Regions from separate parts of the Variovorax sp. 10L426 genome, predicted to be linked through region 2. Evidence: predicted binding sites of a transcription regulator. Region 2 holds the regulator's gene; the other holds the start of a gene.
The links. Region 2 encodes HrcA, which represses chaperone genes, less so after heat shock. Its sites were predicted from a motif close to TTAGCACTCNNNNNNNNNGAGTGCTAA; they were not measured.

Region 1: a site for HrcA is predicted at 2,211-2,237, ahead of groES (co-chaperone GroES). Genes of this name have one in related genera too.

What each region holds. Positions count from the first base shown of each region.
Region 1 is NZ_JBFTJF010000006.1:247,846-259,391, forward strand. It holds gene AC1DHL_RS11480 (response regulator) at 1-519, shown strand, start outside; gene AC1DHL_RS11485 (hypothetical protein) at 590-982, shown strand; gene AC1DHL_RS11490 (hypothetical protein) at 1,116-1,277, shown strand; gene AC1DHL_RS11495 (hypothetical protein) at 1,295-1,690, shown strand; gene AC1DHL_RS11500 (FHA domain-containing protein) at 1,733-2,128, shown strand; gene groES (co-chaperone GroES) at 2,317-2,607, shown strand; gene groL (chaperonin GroEL) at 2,656-4,305, shown strand; gene AC1DHL_RS11515 (sensor histidine kinase) at 4,405-5,871, opposite strand; gene AC1DHL_RS11520 (response regulator transcription factor) at 5,868-6,584, opposite strand; gene AC1DHL_RS11525 (cytochrome b/b6 domain-containing protein) at 6,683-7,309, shown strand; gene AC1DHL_RS11530 (molybdopterin-binding protein) at 7,306-8,106, shown strand; gene AC1DHL_RS11535 (pentapeptide MXKDX repeat protein) at 8,195-8,446, shown strand; gene msrA (peptide-methionine (S)-S-oxide reductase MsrA) at 8,486-9,214, shown strand; gene AC1DHL_RS11545 (DUF805 domain-containing protein) at 9,225-9,575, opposite strand; gene pgi (glucose-6-phosphate isomerase) at 9,663-11,219, opposite strand; gene tal (transaldolase) at 11,216-11,546, opposite strand, start outside.
Region 2 is NZ_JBFTJF010000020.1:33,006-44,551, reverse strand. It holds gene AC1DHL_RS24715 (RelA/SpoT family protein) at 1-419, shown strand, start outside; gene greB (transcription elongation factor GreB) at 432-1,007, opposite strand; tRNA gene AC1DHL_RS24705 (tRNA-Arg) at 1,699-1,775, opposite strand; tRNA gene AC1DHL_RS24700 (tRNA-Ile) at 1,856-1,932, opposite strand; gene hrcA (heat-inducible transcriptional repressor HrcA) at 1,971-2,975, opposite strand; gene AC1DHL_RS24690 (NAD kinase) at 3,004-3,900, shown strand; gene recN (DNA repair protein RecN) at 3,902-5,584, shown strand; gene rapZ (RNase adapter RapZ) at 5,581-6,456, shown strand; gene mutY (A/G-specific adenine glycosylase) at 6,474-7,586, opposite strand; gene AC1DHL_RS24670 (dynamin family protein) at 7,537-9,498, opposite strand; gene mutM (bifunctional DNA-formamidopyrimidine glycosylase/DNA-(apurinic or apyrimidinic site) lyase) at 9,572-10,387, opposite strand; gene AC1DHL_RS24660 (tetratricopeptide repeat protein) at 10,469-11,546, shown strand, end outside.

The DNA of each region.
Region 1 (11,546 bases), on a different contig from region 2:
GCCATCGACCTGGTGCGCTCCACCGAGATCGACGTGCTGGTCATGGACCTCTCCATGCCCGGCCAGAGCGGCATCGACGCCATTGCGATGGTTCGCGCCAAGGCACCCGACACCGGCATCCTGATCCTGAGCGGCTACCCCGAAGAACACTACGCGATGAACCTCATCCGTCAGGGCGCCAGCGGCTACCTGAACAAGGAATGCGATCCGATGGAGATCGTCGAGGCGATCCGCATCATCTCGCTCGGGCGCCGCTACATCACGCCCGGCGTGGCCGAACTGCTGGCGCGCCAGCTCGATCGAAACAACGACGTCGCACCGCACGAGCAATTGTCCGAACGGGAGTTCCAGGTGTTCCTGAAGCTCGCCACCGGCGAGACGGCGGGCAGCATCGCGGAGCATCTCTCGCTGTCGGTCAAGACGGTGAGCACCTATCGCAGCCGCCTGATGGAGAAGATGAATCTCTCGTCCAACAGCGACCTGACCTACTACGCGCTGAAAAATCAGTTGATCAGTTGACGACTCGCAACTGTCGAGCCGAAACGCACTCTTATCCTGCATTCGCGTACCGCGCGAATGCGAGGTTCCCATGAGAGTGCGTTCCGTCTTCGTTGCATGCTTTTCAGTGGTGTCCATCGGCGCTTCGTGGCCGGCTGCGGCCCAGCCAGCCGTCGATGTTTCCCCACTGTCCATCGAGCAACAGGAAGCTGACGACCGCGTGGTCGCCGCGCGCTGCGGAACGCCGCTCTTCGAGAAGGGGTTCTACAAGCAGTCGAAGGCCGCCGTCGCCGCCGGCCTGGTCGTCAAGCACCGCGATCCGGTCCAAGTCGAGAAGAACGTCACCGCCTTGCGCCGGAACCCGGTTGTCCTGGTCGCAACGCAGGCCGATTGCCCGGCGCAGCTGGATCGGCTCAGGCAGATCGAGAAAGACCGCGCCAAGATGCTTGGAACGCACCGCAAAGGCACGCAGGTCGCAAGGTAGACCACGACGCGCTGTCAGCCAACGATGCCGAAAGCAGTACGTCCCGGATCGGCAACACCTGCCGATTGGCCGATACCCATCCCGGCCATGAGGTCGCAGACTGGGGCCATCGGAACTGTCAGGGAAGCAGACCATGGAAACTGACCTCTACACCTTCGGCGTGCTGGGAGTGGTGTTGATGTGCGGATGGCTGATGAATCATGCCGGCCCTTGGAACAACTCCGATCTCGCGCGTGAAGTCAGGCTCCAGCTCGGCCGGTCCAGCGACGCGCTCGGCGGCACGCCGCGTCGCTGATGCCGTCCACGCGGCCGATGGCCGCCATAGCGGGCGTGCGGCGCAAGTCGTCGCTCCTCGCGGCGGCCTCGCTCATCCTCGCGGCGCTCGGTCTCGAGGCGTATGCGGCGGGCTATCCCATGGGCATGGCGTTGCTCGCCGTTGCCACCTTGCAGGCGCTCATCTGCTCGGCGATGTTCCGAAGCCGGCTGCTGATGGTGGCCGTCGCGACCAACTTCTTTCTCTTCGTGATCCATGCAGTCGTCCTCAGCCGATTCCTGGCTCAGCCGAATCCGGCACCGGTGTTTCAACTCGGGGACTTCTGCTTTGCCGTGTTCGCCGGCGCTTCGCTTGTCTTCACGCCCGTCGAGACGATGGCGCTGATCGTGCGGGACGCCTATCTCAAGCGGCCACGACACCGCAGTCCCCATTGACGGCCAAAACGACACATACTCCGCGACATGCCGCAACTGATCATGACGACGGCCTCTGGCGAAAAGAGGCTGGTTTCGCTTGGGCCGAATGACAACACGATCGGTCGGGGCCCGCAGAACAGCATCGTCGTCGACTCGCTCCAGGCGAGTCGCGTGCATGCCGTCGTCACGGTCGAACCCGCCTTCGTCACGATCACGGACCTCGGCAGCCGCAACGGCACATTCGTGAACGGCGATCGCATCGAAACCCAGATGCTGGTCCACGACGACACGATCAGGCTTGGCGACTACGAAATCCGCTTCGTCGCCGGCGACCAGGAGTTCAGCAAGGTCGAGGCTGAACGGGTACCCACGATCCCGCGCCTGCTGGTCGACCTCGACCGCGAAAATGTGCCTGGCGCGCCCGGCGTCACCACGACAATCAGGGGTAAACCCTGATCATTGATCTGCCTCAAGGCAGGTGCGCCGACCGTCGATCCAGCACGGCCCGGCCTTGAAACCGTGCAAAACGCCCTTATCATTAGCACTCGTTGAAGTTGAGTGCTAACAACACCGGCTCTCAAACGATGCGGAGCCGGCCCGTCGCCGGCTCCCGGACCAAACCCCGTTTCTTATCAGGAGATGCAATGAAACTTCGTCCTTTGCACGATCGCGTGATCGTCAAGCGCATTGAAAGCGAAACCAAGACCGCCTCGGGCATCGTGATCCCCGACAACGCCGCAGAAAAGCCCGACCAGGGTGAAGTTCTGGCTGTCGGTCCTGGCAAGAAGAACGACAAGGGCGAACTCGGCGCGATGAGCGTCAAGGTCGGCGACCGCGTCCTGTTCGGCAAGTACAGCGGCCAGACCGTCAAGGTCGATGGCGACGAACTGCTGGTCATGAAGGAAGACGACCTGTTCGCAGTCGTCGAGAAGTAATCACTCGCCCCTTCATCCCCTTATCCAACTGAATCTCGGAGAAATCTCATGGCAGCAAAAGACGTAGTCTTCGGCGGCGAAGCCCGCGCGCGCATGGTCGAAGGTGTGAACATCCTCGCCAACGCAGTCAAAGTGACCCTGGGCCCCAAGGGCCGCAACGTGGTGCTCGAGCGCTCCTTCGGCGCCCCCACCGTGACCAAGGACGGCGTGTCGGTCGCCAAGGAAATCGAACTCAAGGACAAGCTCCAGAACATGGGCGCCCAGCTCGTGAAGGAAGTGGCTTCCAAGACTTCGGACAACGCCGGTGACGGCACCACCACCGCGACCGTGCTGGCCCAAGCCATCGTTCGCGAAGGCTTCAAGTACGTGGCCGCAGGCATCAACCCGATGGACCTGAAGCGCGGCATCGACAAGGCCGTGACGGCCCTGGTCGAAGAGCTCAAGAAGGCTTCGAAGGCCACCACGACCTCGAAGGAAATCGCGCAAGTCGGCTCGATCTCGGCCAACAGCGACGAAACCATCGGCAAGCTCATCGCTGACGCGATGGACAAGGTCGGCAAGGAAGGCGTGATCACCGTGGAAGACGGCAAGTCGCTCGACAGCGAACTCGACGTCGTCGAAGGCATGCAGTTCGACCGCGGCTACCTGTCGCCCTACTTCATCAACAACCCCGAAAAGCAAAGCGCGATCCTGGACAACCCGTTCGTGCTGCTGTTCGACAAGAAGATCAGCAACATCCGCGACCTGCTGCCCACGCTGGAGCAAGTGGCCAAGGCCGGCCGTCCGCTGCTGATCATTGCCGAAGAAGTCGAAGGCGAAGCCCTGGCGACCCTGGTCGTGAACACGATCCGCGGCATCCTGAAGGTCGTGGCCGTCAAGGCACCTGGCTTCGGCGACCGCCGCAAGGCCATGCTCGAAGACATCGCCATCCTGACGGGCGGCAAGGTCATCGCTGAAGAAGTGGGCCTGACCCTCGAGAAGGTGACGCTGGCCGACCTCGGCCAAGCCAAGCGCATCGAAGTGGGCAAGGAAAACACCATCATCATCGACGGTTCGGGCGCTGGTGCCGACATCGAAGCCCGCGTGAAGCAAGTCCGCGTGCAGATCGAGGAAGCGACCAGCGACTACGACCGCGAAAAGCTGCAAGAGCGCGTGGCCAAGCTGGCCGGCGGCGTGGCAGTGATCAAGGTCGGCGCTGCCACCGAAGTCGAAATGAAGGAAAAGAAGGCTCGCGTCGAAGACGCCCTGCACGCGACCCGCGCTGCAGTGGAAGAAGGCGTGGTTGCCGGTGGTGGCGTGGCCCTGCTGCGCGCCAAGCAAGCCGTGGGCGACAAGCTCAAGGGCGACAACGTTGACCAGGACGCCGGTATCAAGCTGGTGCTCAAGGCCATCGAAGCGCCTCTGCGCGAAATCGTGAACAACGCCGGCGGCGAAGCCAGCGTGGTCGTGAACGCCGTTCTGGCCGGCAAGGGCAACTACGGCTTCAACGCTGCCAACGACAGCTACGGCGACATGCTCGAGCTGGGCATCCTGGACCCGACGAAGGTGACCCGGACCGCTCTGCAGAACGCAGCTTCGGTGGCCTCCCTCCTGCTGACGACCGAAGCCATGGTCGCCGACGCACCGAAGGAAGAGTCGGCCGGCGGCGGCATGCCCGACATGGGCGGCATGGGTGGCATGGGCGGCATGGGGATGTAATCCCCCCGGCCCGGCTTCCAGCCAGTCCCAAAAGCCCCAAAAGCCCCGCGGCGCAAGCCCCGGGGCTTTTTTCGTCTGGAGCGCTTGCCCGCCGGCCCGCTATGAGCTCAGCAGAAACGAGAACACGGCCCCTTTGTCGAGCCGCGGCATCAGTCGGATGTCGCTGCCGTGCAATTGAAGGATGCGTCTGACGATCACCAGCCCCAGCCCGCCACTGCGGCCACCCGTCGAGGAAAACATCGGCCGTGTGAAGATTGCTGTGCGCAGCTCGCTCGGAATGCCCGGACCGGTGTCGCTGATCTCGACCTGCACGCCGGCCTTGTCCTGCCGCAACTGCACCATGATCTCGCCGCCCGCGGGCGTGTGGCGGATCGCGTTGTCCAGCAGGTTGGTCAGCACGCGCTCGATCAAGCCGAGGTCGGCGGTCACGCCAGGCAGATCCGGCGCGATGTCGGCCACCAGCCGCTGTTGCCGCGCTTCGGCCGCCAACTCGAACTTCTGGAACACGTCCTGCACGAGGTCGGCCAGTGCGAACTGCTCCTTCTCGAGCTTGACGACACCGTATTCGAGCCGCGCCAGTTCGAACAGCTCCTGCGACAGCCGCGACACCTTGCGGCTCTGCGCCAGCGCGATCTCGAGATAGCGGCGCCGCTCCGCGATGTCGAGCGTGTCGGCCTTGATCAACAGCGTCTCGAGGTAGCCGTGCAACGAAGTCAGCGGCGTGCGCAGGTCGTGCGAGATGTTGGCGAACAGTTCGCGCCGCTGCTGATCCTGCTGCGTGAGCTCGCGCCATTGCTCGGCGATGCGCTGCGTCATTTGCGCGAAGGCCTGGGCGAGCGTCGCGATCTCGTCGCGGCCCCGGCTGACGCGTTCGAAGTCCGGCGCCACCTCCTGGAGCGCCGCCACGCCGTCCTTCTCGAACTTGCGCACCGCCCCGGTCAGCTCGCGCAGCGGACGCGTGATCAGGCGAAATGCCACGAGCCCGGCGATCAAGCCCAACAGAGCCACCAGCGCCACCGACCATAGCGTCGTGCGCAGCACATTGCTCGCTGCGGCATCGGCCAGCAGCGCATCGCGCTCTTCGCCCGACAGCACCACATAGACGTAGCCGACCTCCCGGCCATCGACGCGCAGCGGCGCCGCGCTGAAGACCTTGCGGGCGCCGTTGCCACGCGGATCGTCACCAACGATCGGTAGCGGCGCGCCATCGAGCAGCAGCCGGATCGGAGCGAGATCGACCCGGTCGCGCTTCAGGTGCCCGGGCGGCGCGGCCTGTCCCTTGATGCGGCCGTCGAGGCCCAGCAGGTACACCTCGACGCTCGGATTGACCGCCATCAGCTTGTCGAACAAGTCGGTCACGGCTGCAGAATTGAGCCCGTCGCGCTCCATCAAGGTCGAGTTCTCAGCGATGTGCGCCGCAAGTCCCTGCGAAAGACGCTGCGTCACCTCCTGCTCGTAGCGGACGTTGGCGTGCATCTGCAGCCAGATCGAGGCACCGCAGCAGGCCAGCAGCAGCACGGCGAAGACGATGGAGATGCGGCGCGAAAGGCTGGCACCGAGGCTCATGATCCGGCCTCCTGCGCCGCCAGCTTGTAGCCGCGCCCCCAGACCGTGAGGATGCAGCGCGGCTGCGACGGATCGGCCTCGATCTTCATGCGCAGGCGATTGATGTGCGTGTTGACCGTGTGCTCGTAGCCGTCGTGCTGGTAGCCCCACACATGGTTGAGCAGGTCAAGCCGCGAGAACACCTTGCCCGGATGGCGCGCGAAGAAGTGCAGCAGATCGAATTCCCGCGGCGTGAGCTCGACGGGCTTGCCGTCGACCTGCACCTCGCGCGCCACCGGATCGATGCCGATGTTGCCGATGTCCAGGCGCCCTGCCTCCATCCGTGCATTGCGCGCCAGCGCATCAGTGCGCCGCAGCAAAGCCCTGACCCGTGCCACCAATTCCAGGACCGAGAAGGGCTTGGCCAGGTAGTCGTCGGCGCCAAGTTCGAGCCCCAGGATGCGATGCACCTCGCTGGACCGGGCGCTGGTGATGATGATCGGCGTGTAGCGCGTCATCGCACGGGCCCGGCGGCAGATTTCCAGGCCGTCGACACCCGGCAGCATCAGGTCGAGGATCAATGCGTCCCAACTGCCGCGTTCGAGCTCCCGCAAGCCGGCGTCGCCATCGGCTGCGTGCGTGATGGCGTAGCCCTCATCCTGAAGGTGCATGCCCATCAGCTCGGCGATGTGGGCATCGTCCTCGACGATCAGAACGCGTTTGGCGGAGTCCATGAAAGTGGATTGTGCGGCGATATCGGCGGCGCATTTATCACGATTAATTGAACTCTTCGTGATGAAACGGCCATCGGGTCAGCCCAAGAATCTGCCCCATGCAACGCGAGTCTTCATCAACCGGCAACGCACCCATCCACCCGCTGTGGCTGCGCATCACGCATTGGCTCAACGCCCTTGCGGTGCTGGTGCTGGTCACCAGTGGATGGCGCATCTACGACGCTTCGCCGCTTTTCGACTTCGAGTTTCCGGCCTCGATCACGCTGGGCGGTTGGCTCGGCGGCGCGCTGCAATGGCACTTCGCCGCGATGTGGCTGCTGGCGATCAACGGGCTGACCTATCTCGCGCTCAATGTGGTGAGCGGGCGACTCTGGCGCAAGTTCTTCCCGCTGTCGCCGGCCGGCATCTGGCACGACGCGCTTGCGGCGTTGCGCGGCAAGCTCTCGCACGCGGACCCGCGGCGCTACAACAACGTCCAGCGCCTGGCGTACCTGTTCGTGATGATCGACATCGCGGTGCTCGTCCTCTCGGGCCTGGTGCTCTGGAAGTCGGTCCAGTTTGCAGGCCTGCGCGAACTGCTCGGCGGGTACGAGTTCGCCCGCCGTATTCACTTCTGCGCGATGGCTGCGCTGGTTGCCTTCGTCGCCGTCCACCTCGTGATGGTGGCGCTGGTCCCGCGCACGCTGCTCACGATGCTGAGCAGCCACGGCAAGGAAGCAGCATGAAGATCTTCAAGCGCCCCTCCCCGGCCGTGCTGGCCGACGTGGACAGAGACGCAGTGCTGGCGGAGGCACGCAAGCTCATCGGCCGCCGCATCGAGCAACCCGCACGACGTGCCTTTCTTCAGCGCTCGCTGACGCTGGGCGGCCTTTCGCTGCTGAGCGGCTGCAGCATCAGCGACAACGCGACGGTCGAGGCGGCGCTCACCCGCATCTCTCGCTTCAACGACGCGGCGCAGGGTTGGCTGTTCGATCCGAACCGGCTGGCGCCGACCTATCCCGAATCGATGATCACGCGGCCGTTCCCGTTCAACGCCTACTACGGCGAGGACGAGGTCCGCGAAGTGGCGGAGGACGGCTACAGGCTCGAAGTCACCGGCCTGGTCGCCGACAAGCGAAGCTGGACATTGGCAGAGCTGCGCGCGATGCCGCAGCGGGACCAGGTCACGCGCCACATCTGCGTCGAGGGCTGGAGCGCGATCGGCAAATGGGGCGGCGTTCCTTTCGCCGATTTCCTGCGCAGGATCGGCGCGGACACCAGCGCCAGATATGTCGGCTTCAAGTGCGCCGACGACTACTACACCAGCATCGACATGCCGACGGCGCTGCATTCGCAGACCCTGCTCACGCTCACCTACGACGACCAGCCACTGCCTCCGAAGTACGGCTTCCCGATGAAGCTGCGCATGCCCACGAAGCTTGGCTACAAGAACCCGAAGCACATCCGGGCGATTTTCGTCACCAACACCTACCCTGGCGGCTATTGGGAAGACCAGGGCTACAACTGGTTCGGCGGCAGTTGAGTCGATCCCGACTCGGCGCTGTTGAAAACGAGTGGCCGTGTTCTCTTGAACCGTGCCATTGAAAACTTCGACTCACAAGGACACTGGAATGAACAAGCCCTCCGCAACACTCCTCGCCGCCTTCATGGCCATCGGATCTGCCTCGGCATTCGCTGCCGACGACATGAGCAAGGACAGCATGAAGAAGGACTCCATGGCAAAAGACAGCATGTCCAAGGACGGCATGAAGAAAGACGCCATGGCGAAGGACGGCATGTCCAAGGACGCCATGAAGAAGGACTCGATGTCGAAGGACGGCATGGCGAAGGACGGTATGGCCAAGGATGAAATGAAGAAGTAGCCTCTCGATGCCAAGCCACATGCAAGGAGCAGCACCGCCATGACCCCTCTCTCGCACTTCCCCAGGCTGTCTCGACGCCCGGTTCTGGCCGCGCTGGCGGTCATCGCCGGTGCCGGGCTATGGCACGTCGCACCCTCGCTGGCTGCCGAATCGGCAGTGGTGATCCCGGCGCCGGCCGAAGACGCGCCGCCAACGCCGGGCGCCGGTTCGGAAACCGCGGTGATCGCGGGCGGCTGCTTCTGGGGCGTGCAGGGCGTCTTCCAGCACGTCAAGGGCGTCACGAGCGCGGTCTCCGGCTACGCCGGCGGCCAGGCCTCGACCGCCAAATACGATGAGGTCGGATCAGGCCGAACCGGCCACGCCGAGTCGGTCAAGATCACCTACGACCCTCAGCAGATCAGCTACGGACGGCTGCTGCAGATCTATTTCTCGGTGGCGCACAACCCGACCGAGCTGAACCGTCAAGGTCCCGACAGCGGAACGCAATACCGCTCGACGATCTTTGCGGCCAATGCCGAGCAGGCGCGCGTCGCCAAGGCTTACATCGCGCAACTCGACAAGGCGAAGGTCTTCGGCAAGCCGATCGCCACCACGGTGGAAACGCTCAAGGGCTTCTATCCGGCAGAGGGCTACCACCAGGACTTCATGACGCGCAACCCGGACCACCCGTACATCGTCTTCAACGATCTGCCGAAGGTTGACAACCTGAAACGAGTGTTTCCAGACAGTTATCGCGCGAAGCCAGTGCTGGTCGGATCGGGCGCCTGAACAGCAGCGCTCAGGCGCCGGCAGGGACGGGCTCGGGCGGCGGGCCGTAAGGGTTCGATTCAGGCTGGCTCGGCTGCACCATGAAGTACAGCAGCACCAAGGTGCCGATCACCGGGATCAGCCCGATCAGCAGGAACCACGCCGACCTGCCGATGTCATGCAGGCGGCGCGCGCCTGCGGCCAGCAGCGGCAGGAGGAAGGCAAGGACCACGACGTAGTAGACGACCTCGTGGATGAAGCCCGCGACGAAGGCCAGGATGAAGTAGGCCAGCACGAACCACCAATACTCGGGACGCGATGCGCGACCTGAAAAATCGACGTACTTACGAAAGCAGGTCTGAACGGCCTGTTGAAAGTTCATTTGACGACTCCTCTTTGTTGATTCCCACGGGAAAACCCCGCAGCCATCATATCGAGCAGGCCGTCAATGCCGATGACGGCATGAACGTCAGGGGCCCTGGCGCAATCTCCCGAGGAGGCCGGCCGTGGAAGCATCCAGCCCCTGGACATTGCCGGAGGCCAGGCGCGGTTCGATGTCCTTCGCCAGGACCTTGCCGAGCTCAACGCCCCATTGGTCGAAGCTGTTGATGCCCCAGACCGACCCGCTGGTGAACACGCGATGCTCGTAGAGCGCCAGGAAGGCACCGAGCGACTCGGGCGTCAGCGTGTCGAGCACGAAGAAACTGCTCGGCCGATTGCCGGGGAAGTTCTTGTGGCCGCCCGCGTCGCTCTGGCCGACCATGAGCGCCTGCGCCTGCGCGAGCGCGTTAGCGAGCAGCTTGGGATGATGCCCTTCGAGGTCGTGCGCCGCGTCGCGCACGGCAAGGAACTCCAGCGGAATGACGTCCGTGCCCTGGTGCAGCATCTGGAAATAGGCGTGCTGCCCGTTGGTGCCCGGCTCGCCCCAGAGCACGGGCGACGTGCCGAATGACACCGGCTTGCCCTCCATGTCCACCTGCTTGCCGTTGCTCTCCATCTCGAGCTGCTGCAGATAGGCCGGCAGGCGCTTGAGTGCGCTGTGGTACGGCGCGATGCCGCGGCTGGTGAAGCAATGGAAATTCCGGTACCAGACGTCGAGCAGGCCGAGCCGCACCGGCAGGTTTTGCGCCAGCGGTGCCGTGCGGAAGTGCTCGTCCATCGCGTGCGCGCCGGCCAACATGCTGCGGAATCCGTCGGCGCCGATCGCCAATGCAATGGGCAGCCCGATCGCCGACCACAGCGAATAGCGCCCGCCGACCCAGTCCCAGAATCCGAAAGTGGTCTCGATCCCGAATTCGCGCGCCGCCTCGACATTGGTGGTGAGTGCCGCGAAATGGCGCGCGATGTCGACGCTGCCGGACTGTTCGAACCACCGCTTGGCCGATCGGGCGTTCGCCATCGTCTCGGCCGTGGTGAAGGTCTTCGATGCGATCAGGAACAGTGTGTGCTCGGGCGCCAGGCCTCGCAGCACGCCAGCAAGTTCATGGCCGTCAACGTTCGAGACGAAATGAAAACGCTTGCCCGGCGCCACGTCGGCGTCGAGTGCCAGCACGGCCATCTGCGGCCCGAGGTCCGAGCCGCCGATCCCGATGTTGACCACGTCGGTGATCGTGTGGTCGGCGCGGACCGACTCGGCGTAGGCGAGCATCGCCGTCAACGTGGTCTGCACATCGTTGAAGGCGGTGGACAGGTTGGCGGGCGGAGGCGCCGACGCGGGCCTGCGGAGCAGGGTGTGAAGCACCGCCCGGTTTTCGGTGGCGTTGATGTGCTCGCCGGCGAACATCGCGTCACGATGCGCCTCCAGGCCCGTCTCGCGCGCAAGCGCCAGAAGAAGATCTTCGGTGCGCGCGTCGATCAGGTTCTTGGAGAGATCGGCGAAGACGCAGGGCGCCGACTGGCTCAGGGTCTCGAAACGCTTTGGGTCGGCAGCAAAGGCGCGACGCAGGTCGAACCCCTTCCCGTTCGCGTCGTAATGCGCCTGGAGCTTGGCCCAGGCGGCCGTTCGATCACCACGAATGCGCGTCATGAGGTCTCCATGAGTTTTTCCAGCTTCACCGCGTCCGCCGCGAAGGCGCGGATGCCTTCGGCGAGCTTTTCGGTGGCCATCGCGTCTTCGTTCAGGGCAAAGCGGAAGGCGGGCTCATCGAAGGTGACTTTCGGGATGTCGCTGCGCTTTGCCGCATCCGCATCCAGCGCGTGCGCGAGCGGGGCTTCGCTGCCAGCCAGTTCCCCGAGCAGTTCGGGGCTGATGGTGAGCAGGTCGCAGCCTGCCAGCGCCGCGATCTGACCGACGTTGCGGAAGCTGGCGCCCATCACTTCGGTCGCGATCCCGTGCTTCTTGTAGTAGTCGAAG
Region 2 (11,546 bases):
TGCGCTTTGCGCTGTGCTGCCGTCCTATCCCGGGCGACCCGATCGTCGGCTACCTCGGACATGGCGAAGGACTGGTCGTTCACACCGAGGAATGCGGCGTCGGCCAGCGACTTCGTTACAAGGACAGCGAAAGATTCTTCGCGGTCGAATGGGCCGATGACCCGGTTCGGACTTTCGAGACGGGGGTGGTCATCACCGTGCGAAACGACAAAGGCGTTCTGGCACGCGTCGCGGCGACGCTGGCGGACGCCGAGGCTGACATTACGCATGTGGAAATGGCTGACGAGACGCCGCAGGATTCGACGGATCTGCGGTTCGTGATCGCAGTGCGTGATCGCACGCATCTCGACGCCGTGTTGCGCGCGGTGCGGCGGACATCTTCCGTCCTCGCTGCCGCGCGGACCGTGCCGGTCCCCTGAATCCCCAACCGTTCAACCGACCCCGGTTGAAGGCGCCGGGTAGCTGACCGACAGCACCTCGATCTCATGCACGCCGCCCGGCGTGGCGAGTTTGACCACATCGCCCTCCCGGGACTTGAGCAGCGCGCGCGCAATCGGCGAAATCCAACTGACCTGCGACTGCGCGCTGTCCGCTTCGTCGATTCCGAGAATGGTGACCGCACGCTCTTCGCCGTTTTCGTCGGCGTAATGCACTGTCGAGCCGAAAAACACCTGGTCGCTACCGTGATGCACAGACGGATCGGTGACTTCGGCGACTTCGAGTCGCTTGGTGAGAAATCGAATCCTGCGGTCGATCTCTCGCAGACGCTTCTTGCCGTAGAGGTAGTCGCCGTTCTCGGAGCGATCGCCGTTCTTTGCAGCCCAGTGCACGGCTTCGACCACCTTGGGGCGCTCCGTGTCCATCAGATCGAGCAATTCGGCACGCAAACGAGCATAACCAGCGGGCGTCATGTAATTCTTGCCGCCAGCGGGCAGCGGAGGCAGCGCGCCGCCTTCGCTACCGTCATCGTCGTCGGTTTCGATTTCCTTCGTGAATGCCTTGCTCATTGCTCCAGCCTTCGACCCGCAGCAGGATCGGGCGCCGGTTGTATCACACCACCGGGCCTTCGTCGGACGCTGGAATCGGCCCGTTCCGGGGCCCGCCCGGTTCAGCCCGATTGCTGATCAGGCATGGACACTTCTGAATCTGGCACGGCTTGCTGACTTTGCGGGGTGTCGGCCGATATGTCCAATCCTCGTCTGCCTTGCTCCCCACGAGCGATGCCCTTTACGAGATGCCGCGGCAAGTGGTGGGTTCGCTGCAGGCGGGACAGTGCCTCACTGCGTGCGGGCTCAGAGACCGGCAGGAACATTTGCAATGAACTCATCTTGGTCGTCCCCATGAGCGCCAGAGATGGAAGCGCTCGATTCGCATCAGCTCGAATCGAGGCCAAATGGATCCAAGCGGCGCTGGCGTCGCCGCCGGCAAATTATCGCTGCGGACGAATCCTCTGGTGCTTGCGGCCATGCGCGCGGTAGTGTCAACGCCACCTGCAGCGCGCCTTGTTTACATCAAGTGACCTAGTTTCAACCACAATTTACAGGAGACGCTCATAATTGGTGCTCTCCTCTGGACTCCAAGGTCCTTTAGCCCGCTTCGGCGGGCTTTTTCATGGCCTGTGTACATCGCGTTGGCGCAAAGGTCGCGCCAAAAGAAAAAGGGTTAGCTCGCGTTAACGAGCTAACCCTTTTATGAGAGTGGTGCGGCTGGCAGGAATTGAACCCACGACCCCTTGGTTCGTAGCCAAGTACTCTATCCAACTGAGCTACAGCCGCACAGCTTGCGAGTATAGCATCCAAATCTGGTGCCCTGTCTCGAAGTGCTGAACCTTCGCGCAAAAGCGAAGAAGAACTGGTGGTAGGCCGTGCTGGGCTTGAACCAGCGACCAACGGATTATGAGTCCGCTGCTCTAACCAACTGAGCTAACGGCCCACGCGATGCGGATTCTAGTGGGCCGCAGAGCTCACTCCTTACTTCCGGTGACTCAATGCGTTCGTGAGGAGCTTCGAAGTGATGTCGACGATCTGGATCATGCGGTCATACGGCATTCTTGTTGGCCCGATGACACCGAGCGTTCCGACCACTTGCCCATCGACTTCGTAATTCGCGCTCACGATGGAGAGATCGTCGAAAGGAACGACCTGGCTCTCGCCACCGATGAAGATGCGCACGCCTTCGGCTTGGCTGGAAACATCCAGAAGGCGCATCAGTTGCGCTTTTTGCTCGAACAGTTCGAACGCGCGGCGCAAATGGCCCATATCGCTGGAGAAATCAGTCACCGCGAGAAGATTACGCTCCCCGGCGATCACGACCTCGTCTTGCGCCTCGGTCAGGACTTCGGAGCTCACCTTGACAGCCGCCTGCATCAGTTCGGCGATCTCTCCCCGCAGTTGTTCGACCTCCGACTGAAGGCGATCCCGCACTTGCTCGATCGACAGCCCGGCGTAGTGGGCATTGATGTAGTTGGACGCCTCGACCAATTGCGATTGCGAATAGTCCGCCTCCGGAAAGATCACCCTGTTCTGCACGTCGCCATCTGGCGAGACGATGATCACAAGCAATCGGCGATCGGAAAGTCGAAGGAATTCGATCTGTCGGAAGATCGAGGCGCGCCGCGGTGCCATCACGACTCCCACGAACTGCGACAGGTTGGACAGCAGATTCGCCGCATTGGCGATGACCTTCTGCGGTTGGTCAGGCGCAAGACTCGGCGCGGCAAGGTGCTCGCGCTGCGCAGTCAGCATGGTGTCGACGAAAAGACGGTACCCGCGTGCGGTCGGGATCCGACCTGCCGATGTATGAGGGCTGGCGATCAGACCGAGCCCCTCGAGGTCGGACATCACGTTGCGAATCGTCGCAGGCGAAAGATCCAGCCCCGACGCGCGAGACAGCGTGCGCGACCCCACAGGTTGCCCCTCGGCGATATAGCGCTCGACGAGTGTCTTCAGCAGCAACTTGGCGCGGTCGTCCAGCATCGGGCAATTTTAATGTTGTAATTTGTAGATGAGCTCCCGCTTTCGTCACGTCGCACTCATAGGCAAGTACCAGGCTTCCGGTGCGCGGGCGCAATGCGGCGCGCTCGATGAAGTCATGGAGGGCATCGGTGCCTTTCTCGAAGCACAAGGGTGCACGGTCTTCGTCGAGCAATCCCAGGCCGACGACATCGAGGTAAGTCGCTACAAGGCGCTCACGGTGGAAGAAATCGGCGAGGAGTGCGACCTCGGCCTGGTGGTCGGCGGCGACGGCACCATGCTCGGTATCGGACGGCAGCTCGCGCCCTACGGTGTCCCGCTGATCGGCATCAACCGGGGGCGGCTTGGCTTCATCACAGACATCGCCCTCGACAACTACCAAGCGACGCTGATCCCGATGCTGGCCGGCGAATACGAAGAAGACCACCGCAGCCTCATGCACGCGCAGGTGATGCGCGACGGTGTGTCGGTCTTTGACGCGCAAGCCATGAATGACGTCGTCGTGAATCGCGGCGCGACGTCGGGCATGGTGGAGTTGCGCGTGACGGTCGGCCGTCATTTCGTGGCGAATCAGCGCGCCGACGGGATGATCATCGCGTCACCCACGGGTTCGACGGCTTATGCGTTGTCGGCGGGCGGGCCCCTGCTGCATCCGGCGGTTCCCGGTTGGATCGTGGTGCCGATCGCACCACACACGCTCTCCAACCGGCCGATCCTGCTTCCCGATGCCGAGGAAGTCTCGATCGAACTCGTCGGCGGGCGCGACGCGAGCGCCAATTTCGACATGCAATCCCTCGCAACACTGGCCATCGGCGATCGGGTCGTCGTGCGCCGCTCGGACTACCGCGTCCGCTTCCTGCATCCCAGGGGCTGGAGCTATTTCGACACGCTGCGCAAAAAACTGCATTGGAACGAAGGAGGTTCCTGAAATGGCATTGCGCCGCATCGCATTGCGCGATTTCGTGATCGTGCGCGCCTTGGAGCTCGATCTCTCCAAGGGCTTCACCGTCCTTACCGGGGAGACAGGCGCGGGTAAGTCGATCCTGATCGATGCTCTACAGCTCGCTCTCGGCAATCGCGCCGACGCCGGTTCAGTGCGCGAAGGCGCCGAGCGGCTGGACGTCACTGCAGAGTTCGATGCCGACCCGGCCCTGGGCAACTGGCTGGACGAAGGAGGGTTCGAGGCCGGGGATTCCTTGATGCTTCGCCGGACGGTCGACCTTCAGGGACGCAGCCGTGGCTGGATCAACGGCAGCCCCGCCACCGCGACACAGTTGCGCGAACTCGGCGACCGCCTGCTCGACATCCACGGCCAACATGCATGGCAAAGCCTGACGCGCCCCGAGGCCGTTCGCGGTCTGCTCGACGCCTACGCGGGCGTCACGACCACCGCGCTCGACAGCGCATGGCACGCCTGGCGGCAAGCCATGTCCTCGCTCGAAACCGCGCGCTCGGCACAGGATTCCCTGCAACGCGAGCGGGAACGCCTCCAGTGGCAGGTCGCCGAGGTGATGAAACTGGCGCCCGGTGCCGACGAGTGGGAAGAGCTTTCAGCCAATCACGCACGCATTTCCAATGCGCATGCGCTCATCGATGCCGCCGAGGGCGCATGCGCTGCACTCGAAGACGACGATGGCGGCGCGCTGGCCGCGCTCAGCCGTGCCGTGACGATGCTGCAAAACTGTGAGCACATCGAACCCGAGTTCAAGGTACTCGGCGAGGTCCTGGCGTCGAGTGTGGCGCAAGCCGCAGACGCTGCCCATTCGCTGCACGGGTATCTCCGTCAGGCCGACACCGACCCAGAGAAGCTCGCCGAACTGGATGAGCGGATGGGTCTCTGGATGTCGCTCGCCCGACGCTACAGACGTCAGCCCGGGGAGCTTCCGGCTCTGCTTTCCGGGTGGCAAGACGAGTTGCAGGCCCTGGATGCCCAAAGCGACCTCGACGCGCTCGAACGAGCCGAGCAGGCATCGCAGCAGGCCTATATGAAGGAAGCAAAGACACTGGGCAAGGCGCGCAAGCAGGCTGCGCCCAGGCTCGCCCAAGCGGTGACGCAGGCCATGCAAGAGCTCGGCATGAAGGGCGGTCGCTTTGAAGTCGCGCTACAGCCGTTGCCGCAACCCGGCCGGTCCGGCCTCGAGGACATCGCATTCCTGGTGAGCGGGCATGCAGGCAGCACGCCACGCTCCATTGGCAAGGTGGCCTCCGGTGGCGAGTTGTCGCGCATCGCGCTGGCCATCGCCGTGACAACCAGTGAACTCGGTGCGGCACAGACCCTCATTTTCGACGAAGTCGACGCCGGCGTCGGCGGCGCGGTCGCGGAGACCGTCGGCCGCCTCATGAAGCAGCTCGGCCGCGACCGACAGGTCCTTGCGGTCACCCACCTGCCGCAAGTGGCCGCCTGTGCCGATCACCACCTCGTTGTTGCGAAGCGCCAGACCGGCGCCAAGAGCCAGGACGGTCTTCGCACCGAAAGCGGCGTCTCGGTGCTGGACAGCGAAGGCAGGGCACAGGAAATCGCGCGCATGCTCGGCGGCGAACGCGTATCGCAGACCTCACTGGCGCACGCGCGCGAGATGCTGGGCAGCAAGGCGCGGGAGACCTCAACGTGAGCCTGGAACTCGTCCTGATCACCGGGATGTCCGGCTCCGGCAAGTCGGTGGCGCTGCATGCGCTCGAGGATGCGGGCTACTACTGCGTCGACAACCTGCCGCCAGAACTGCTAGCGCCCTTCATCGCATTGCAGCAGCAACAACAGACGGCGCGGGTGGCAATCGCCATGGACGTCCGCAGCGGTGTTTCACTGCCACTGGTCCCTCAGCAACTCGAAGTCTTGCGGCGCGAAGGCGTATCGCTGCGCTCGCTGTTTCTCGACTCGACGACCGACGCGCTGGTGCGGCGCTATTCGGAAACCCGGCGCCGGCACCCGTTGTCCCGGCACGAAGGCCACACCGACGCACCCGAGCAGCAGCGCGTGCTGGTCCAGGCCATCGAACTCGAGCGGGAGTTGCTCGCTGATCTGCGCGACGGCGCCGACGTGATCGACACCAGCATCATCCGACCGGCGCAACTACAAAGCTACGTCAAGTCGCTGATCTCGGCGCCGCAGAGCACCCTCACCCTGGTGTTCGAGTCATTCGCGTTCAAGCGTGGCGTGCCGCTCGATGCCGACTACGTGTTCGACGTCCGCATGCTGCCCAACCCACACTACGTGGCTGCGCTGCGACCATTGACCGGTCGCGACGCGCCCGTCATCGAGTGGCTGCGGGAACACGACGATGTCGCGCGCATGTACGCCGATATCGAACAGTTCCTCGGAAGATGGCTGGACGCACTCGCGCAAGACCATCGCAGCTATGTCACCGTGGCCATCGGCTGCACCGGCGGTCAGCACCGCTCGGTTTTCCTCGTCGAGCAACTGGCGCGCGGGTTCGGCGCGAAATGGGCAGCCCTCAAAAGGCACCGCGAGCTGGACGGAGCCTGACCGCTCGTGCGGCCTCCTCAACCGCCGTTCGCCAGCAGCTTGCGCACCGGCGCCGGTATTCCGAGTTCTGGCCACTCCCGCTCGTCGAACCATCTCCCACCCTCGCCAAGTGACGACGAGGCACGGCAATCGACGGCGACCGGATGCAAATGAAGGTCCTTGTGCGTGAGCACGTGGACGAATCCCGCTTCGTCGCGTGCCTCCTTGCGGTCGGCAGCCGACAGTTCATCCAGCAACGCGTCGCGGCTCTCAAAGACCGGGAGACAGTAAAGACCCGCCCAAATGCCTCTCGCGGGGCGCTTTTCAAGCCACACGCGGCCCTGGGTATCACGTGCGCGCAGCATCCACAGCGATTCAGCGCTACGGCGGAGCTTGCGGGTCTTGACCGGGTACTTCTCGGGCGCGCCTTGACGTCGTGCGATGCACGCATCTCCTACCGGACAGATGATGCAGCTCGGCTTGCGCGGAAGGCAAACCGTGGCGCCCAGATCCATCAATCCTTGCGTGTAGCGAGCGATGGACCGTTGCTGCGTCGCGGGCGGCAACAGCTCAGTCGCTTCGTTCCACAAGGCGCGCTCCTGGGCCGAGGAAGACAGGTCGCCGTCGAAACCCAGCACCCGCGTGAGCACCCTCTTCACATTGCCGTCGAGGATGGCAACCCGCTCGCCGAAGCAAAAGGCCGAGATCGCCGCCGCGGTGGAGCGGCCGATGCCGGGCAGGCTCTGCAATTCAGCCGCAGTGCGCGGAAACGCTCCGCCGAACCGTGCGACGACTTCCTGGGCGCACCGATGCATGTTGCGCGCTCTGCTGTAGTAGCCGAGCCCGCTCCACAGCGCAAACACCTCGTCCTCGGTACCGGCGGCGAGCGCCTCCACGGTCGGGAAGCGTTCGAGGAATCGCGCAAAGTACCCCAGCACGGTCGAAACCTGTGTCTGCTGCAGCATCACTTCGGACAGCCAGACGCGATAGGGATCCTGCGTGTTCTGCCATGGCAGTTCACTGCGTCCATGGGTGCGCTGCCAGGCGACGACGCTTTCTGCAAAGGTCCGGGCGATCCGCTGCGCCGCCGACCGCGGGTCTTCAGGCTGCACTGAGTTCGCTGCGCACCGGCGCGGCGTTGGGCGCCTCATGGCTCACGAGCAGTGTCGTGAGTTCGCCCAACCGGCGATGCAGCTCGACGAGGTTGCTCTCTTGAGCCGCCAATTCGGCAAGACGCTCGTCGAGGCTGCCGGCAGCACCCTGGATGCGTTCGACCGCCTCGATCCGCTTGGTGAAGGTGCGACGCCGCTCCTTCAGTTGTGCATCGAGCTGTGCGCCGGCGCCCTTGCTCCAGCGCTCGACCTCTGTCATGGCGGCTTCGTTGACCACGCGCAGGCGGCTGGCCAGCGCGCGCACCAGCTTGTCGCAGAAGTCAGGCTGCGCCAGCTTGAGCAGATTGCCGACGCCGAGGTAATGGGTGTGACTGCGCTCGATCTGCGTCAGTTGCTGCTCGAATCCCGTGAGATCGGGCTCGGGCGGCGCCTGCAGCGTGAAGCCATGTTCGGCGTTGAGTTGCCGGAAGGTTGCGTGCAGCATCGCTTGGATCTCGGCGGTGGTCGCCTGGACTTCGCGCAGATTGTTGCGCAGCGCATCGAAGGTTTCGCCGTACACCTTGCCCACGTTGAACTTGATGCCGCGTCGCTTCAGCGCCGCGGACAGTCGGCCCATGTCCGCCTTCAGCGCGGTGCTCCCGAGGACGGCATAGACCTCTCGCAGCAGCTTTCCCTGAACCGACCTCAAGGCAAGGATGCGGGTATTGCTGCCCTCGAATTCGGTCTGTTCCTGCTCGATGCGAACTCGCATGTGCCGGATGACCGAGCCGTTCTTGCCGCGCAGGCCCTGCAGCTCGAGCGCCTGCTCGGACAGATCGCGCTGGCGTACGTGAAGGATGCGGGCCGCCTCCGTGCGTAGCGCGGCAATGCCCGCGTCGACAGCCAGCCGCAGCATCGTCTCGCGTTTGCCGAGCAGCCCTTCGCCCAGCACAGCTTCCAGCGCGGGAAGCCGACTCGCCTGAAGTAGCGGCACATCCCGGCGGATCTTGGCCTGCAATCCCTTTTGAGCCGAAACCGGAAGCACTTGCGACAAGGACACGCCAAGCAGTTCGGCCGCGCCCTTGCGCTGTCGCTGAATCTGCGCGTCGACCTGCGCGGGCGTGCTGAGGATGTCCCACATCGTGTCGATCTTGTTGAGCACGACGATGCGGGTGTCGCTCACATCGCCCTCGGTGACCAGATGTTCGCGCCAGATCGACATATCGGATCGCGTCACGCCGGTGTCGGCACCCAGGATGAACACGACGGCGTGGGCTTGCGGGATGAGGCTCACCGTCAATTCGGGTTCGGCGCCGATCGCGTTGAGTCCGGGTGTGTCCAGGATCACCAGGCCTTGCTCAAGCAAGGGATGCGGCATGTTCAACACCGCGTGACGCCAACGGGGAATCTCGACGCGGCCGTCTGAATCGGGGACGGGGTTGTCGTCGGGCGTGTCGTCGCTCCAGAAGCCGAGTGCCTGCGCCTCATCCACCGGCACCCAGCGCACGTCGGCGACCTTGCTCATCGACTGCGACAGTTGCTCGGCATTCTCGACGTCGATCGCGATTTCGGTCCAGCGGTCCGGTTCGTCACGCCAATGCGCGAGCGAATGGGCTTCGAGACGGGTTTCGATCGGCAACAGTCGCAGGCTGGCCGGATGCATGGGGTCATAGCCCAGCTCAGTCGGGCACATCGTGGTGCGCCCCGCGCTCGCGGGCATGATTCGACGACCGTAGCCCGCAAAGAAGATCGCATTGATCAACTCGGATTTGCCGCGCGAAAACTCCGCGACGAACGCGACCATGACCTTGCTGGTTCGCAGCTGTGCCTCGACATCTCGAAGCCGCTCCGCGACGCTCTGATTCAGCAGCTCGTTCTCGTTCAGCCAGCTCGCAAGCCACTTGAGGCGGTGCGCGAAATTGCGCCGCCAAGTGCCATGCTGGTCGAATTGCTGGTTAAAGGAGGCGGTCAAGGGGACAAATGTAAGGACAATTTACAAAATATAGCATCGGCACGGCTCCAGGAGATCATTCGCCCGAATGGTCTCAGGACTTTTGGCAGTTTGGGCAGAAATACGTCGATCGCTGCCCCTGCCGCACTTGCCGAATCGGTGTCGCACATACCCGACAAGGGTCCCCGGCACGGCCATAAACCGTGGCTTCCAACTGGAAGTAACCACTTTGCCCGTCAATATTTGAAAAGTCACGCAGCGTGCTCCCGCCCCGTTCGACAGCCCTGGCCAGGATCTCTCTGATTGCGGCATGCAGGCGTAAGGCCCGGGGCCGGCTGATCCGGGACGCAGAAAGCGTGGGGCGAATTCCCGCTAGAAACAGCGCCTCCGAGGCATAGATATTCCCCACGCCCACCACGACATCGCCGGCCAGCAGCACCTGCTTCACCGGCGCCCTCCGGCGGCGAATTCCCGCCAGGAATGCATCGAAGTCGAAGCTGTCCCCGAGCGGCTCCATACCCAAGCCGCCCAGCAGCTTTCCCGCGAGCGGCGAGGCCTCGTCCTCAACATAGACCACGGCGCCGAAGCGGCGCGGATCATTGAGGCGAAGGGTGCCCTTGCTTGTCACGAGGTCAAAGTGGTCATGCACGCCTGCGGGTGGCAGTGAGGCGTCGAAGCGAAGGCTGCCGGACATGCCGAGATGCATGAGAAGAAGGCCGGCATCAAGGTCGACGAGCAGATATTTCCCGCGTCTTCGCACTGCCCTCACCGTGCGCCCGACCAGCGAAGTCGGTTCAACGGCGAGCGCCCAGCGCAGAGGCTTGCCGACACGAATCGCCTCGATGCGGGCGCCGGCGATGCGATCGGCAAAACCGCGGCGAGTGACTTCAACTTCAGGTAGTTCGGGCATGGCGGGAAGCCTGACACGATTCGCTAGGGTATCGAAACCCCCGCACGACCATCGTTCAGGAGCCTGGATTATTATGGTCCGATGACCTTTTCGCCTCGTCGATCCCGCCTTGCGGCGGCTGCGCTCTCGGCTCTGATCGCGCTTGCCGCCCAGGCCCAGACAGAACCGCAGGCGCCTGCAATCCCCAGCGACCTCACACCCCTTGTCGAGCCTGCCGCAACCCCGCCGTCCGCCGCTGCCGCCGCCACGGATTCCGACAAGACGGTGGCGCAGCCTTCCGCCATGACGGCCGAGCTCTTCTACGAAGTGCTGGTGGGCGAGCTTGAGGTGCGATCCGGCGACCCCGGCGGGGGCTACACACAGATCCTCAACTCCGCGCGACAGTCGCGCGACAACAAACTGTTTCAGCGCGCCGTCGAGATCGCGGCACAGGCGCGTTCATGGGATGCTGCGCTTGCGGCCACGCGGGCCTGGAAAGAATCCATACCCCAGTCGCGCGACGCGCGACGCTTGGAATTGCAGATCCTGATCGCGCTCAATCGCATCGGGGAAACGGTCGAACCTCTTCGGGCCGAAGTCGCCGCAACCCCTCAGATCGAGAAGCCTTTGTTGATGGCCGTCGTCGCTCGCAACTACGCCAGGGCCACCGACAAGAAGCTCGCCGCGTCGGTCGTCGAGCAGGCTCTTGCCGACGACCTCAAGAATCCCGCCACGGGAGGCGCGGCCTGGGCAGCCGTTGGACGCCTGCGCCTCTCAGCGGGAGACACTGCCGGAGCGCTCGACGCCGCCGTCAAGGGCCAGGAAATGGACCCTTCGTCGGAAGGGCCGGCGGTGCTTGCGCTGGATTTGATCGACCCCTCCCAGCCGCTTGCGGAGCCGATTGTCAAACGCTATCTCGCGAATCCAAAGGCCCAGCCGGAAATGCGCGTTGCCTATGCGCGGGTGCTGGTCGAAGGCCGCCGCTACGACGACGCGACCGCCGAACTCGCCGCCCTCACAGTGGCGCGCCCCGAACTGCCTGAGCCCTGGCTGCTCCTCGGAAGTCTTCAAGCACAGGCGCGCCAGGATGCGGCGGCGGATGCTTCAATCAGACGCTATATCTCGCTGGCCACCACGCAGCCCGACGACGACGCCCGCGATCGGGGACTGACACAGGCCT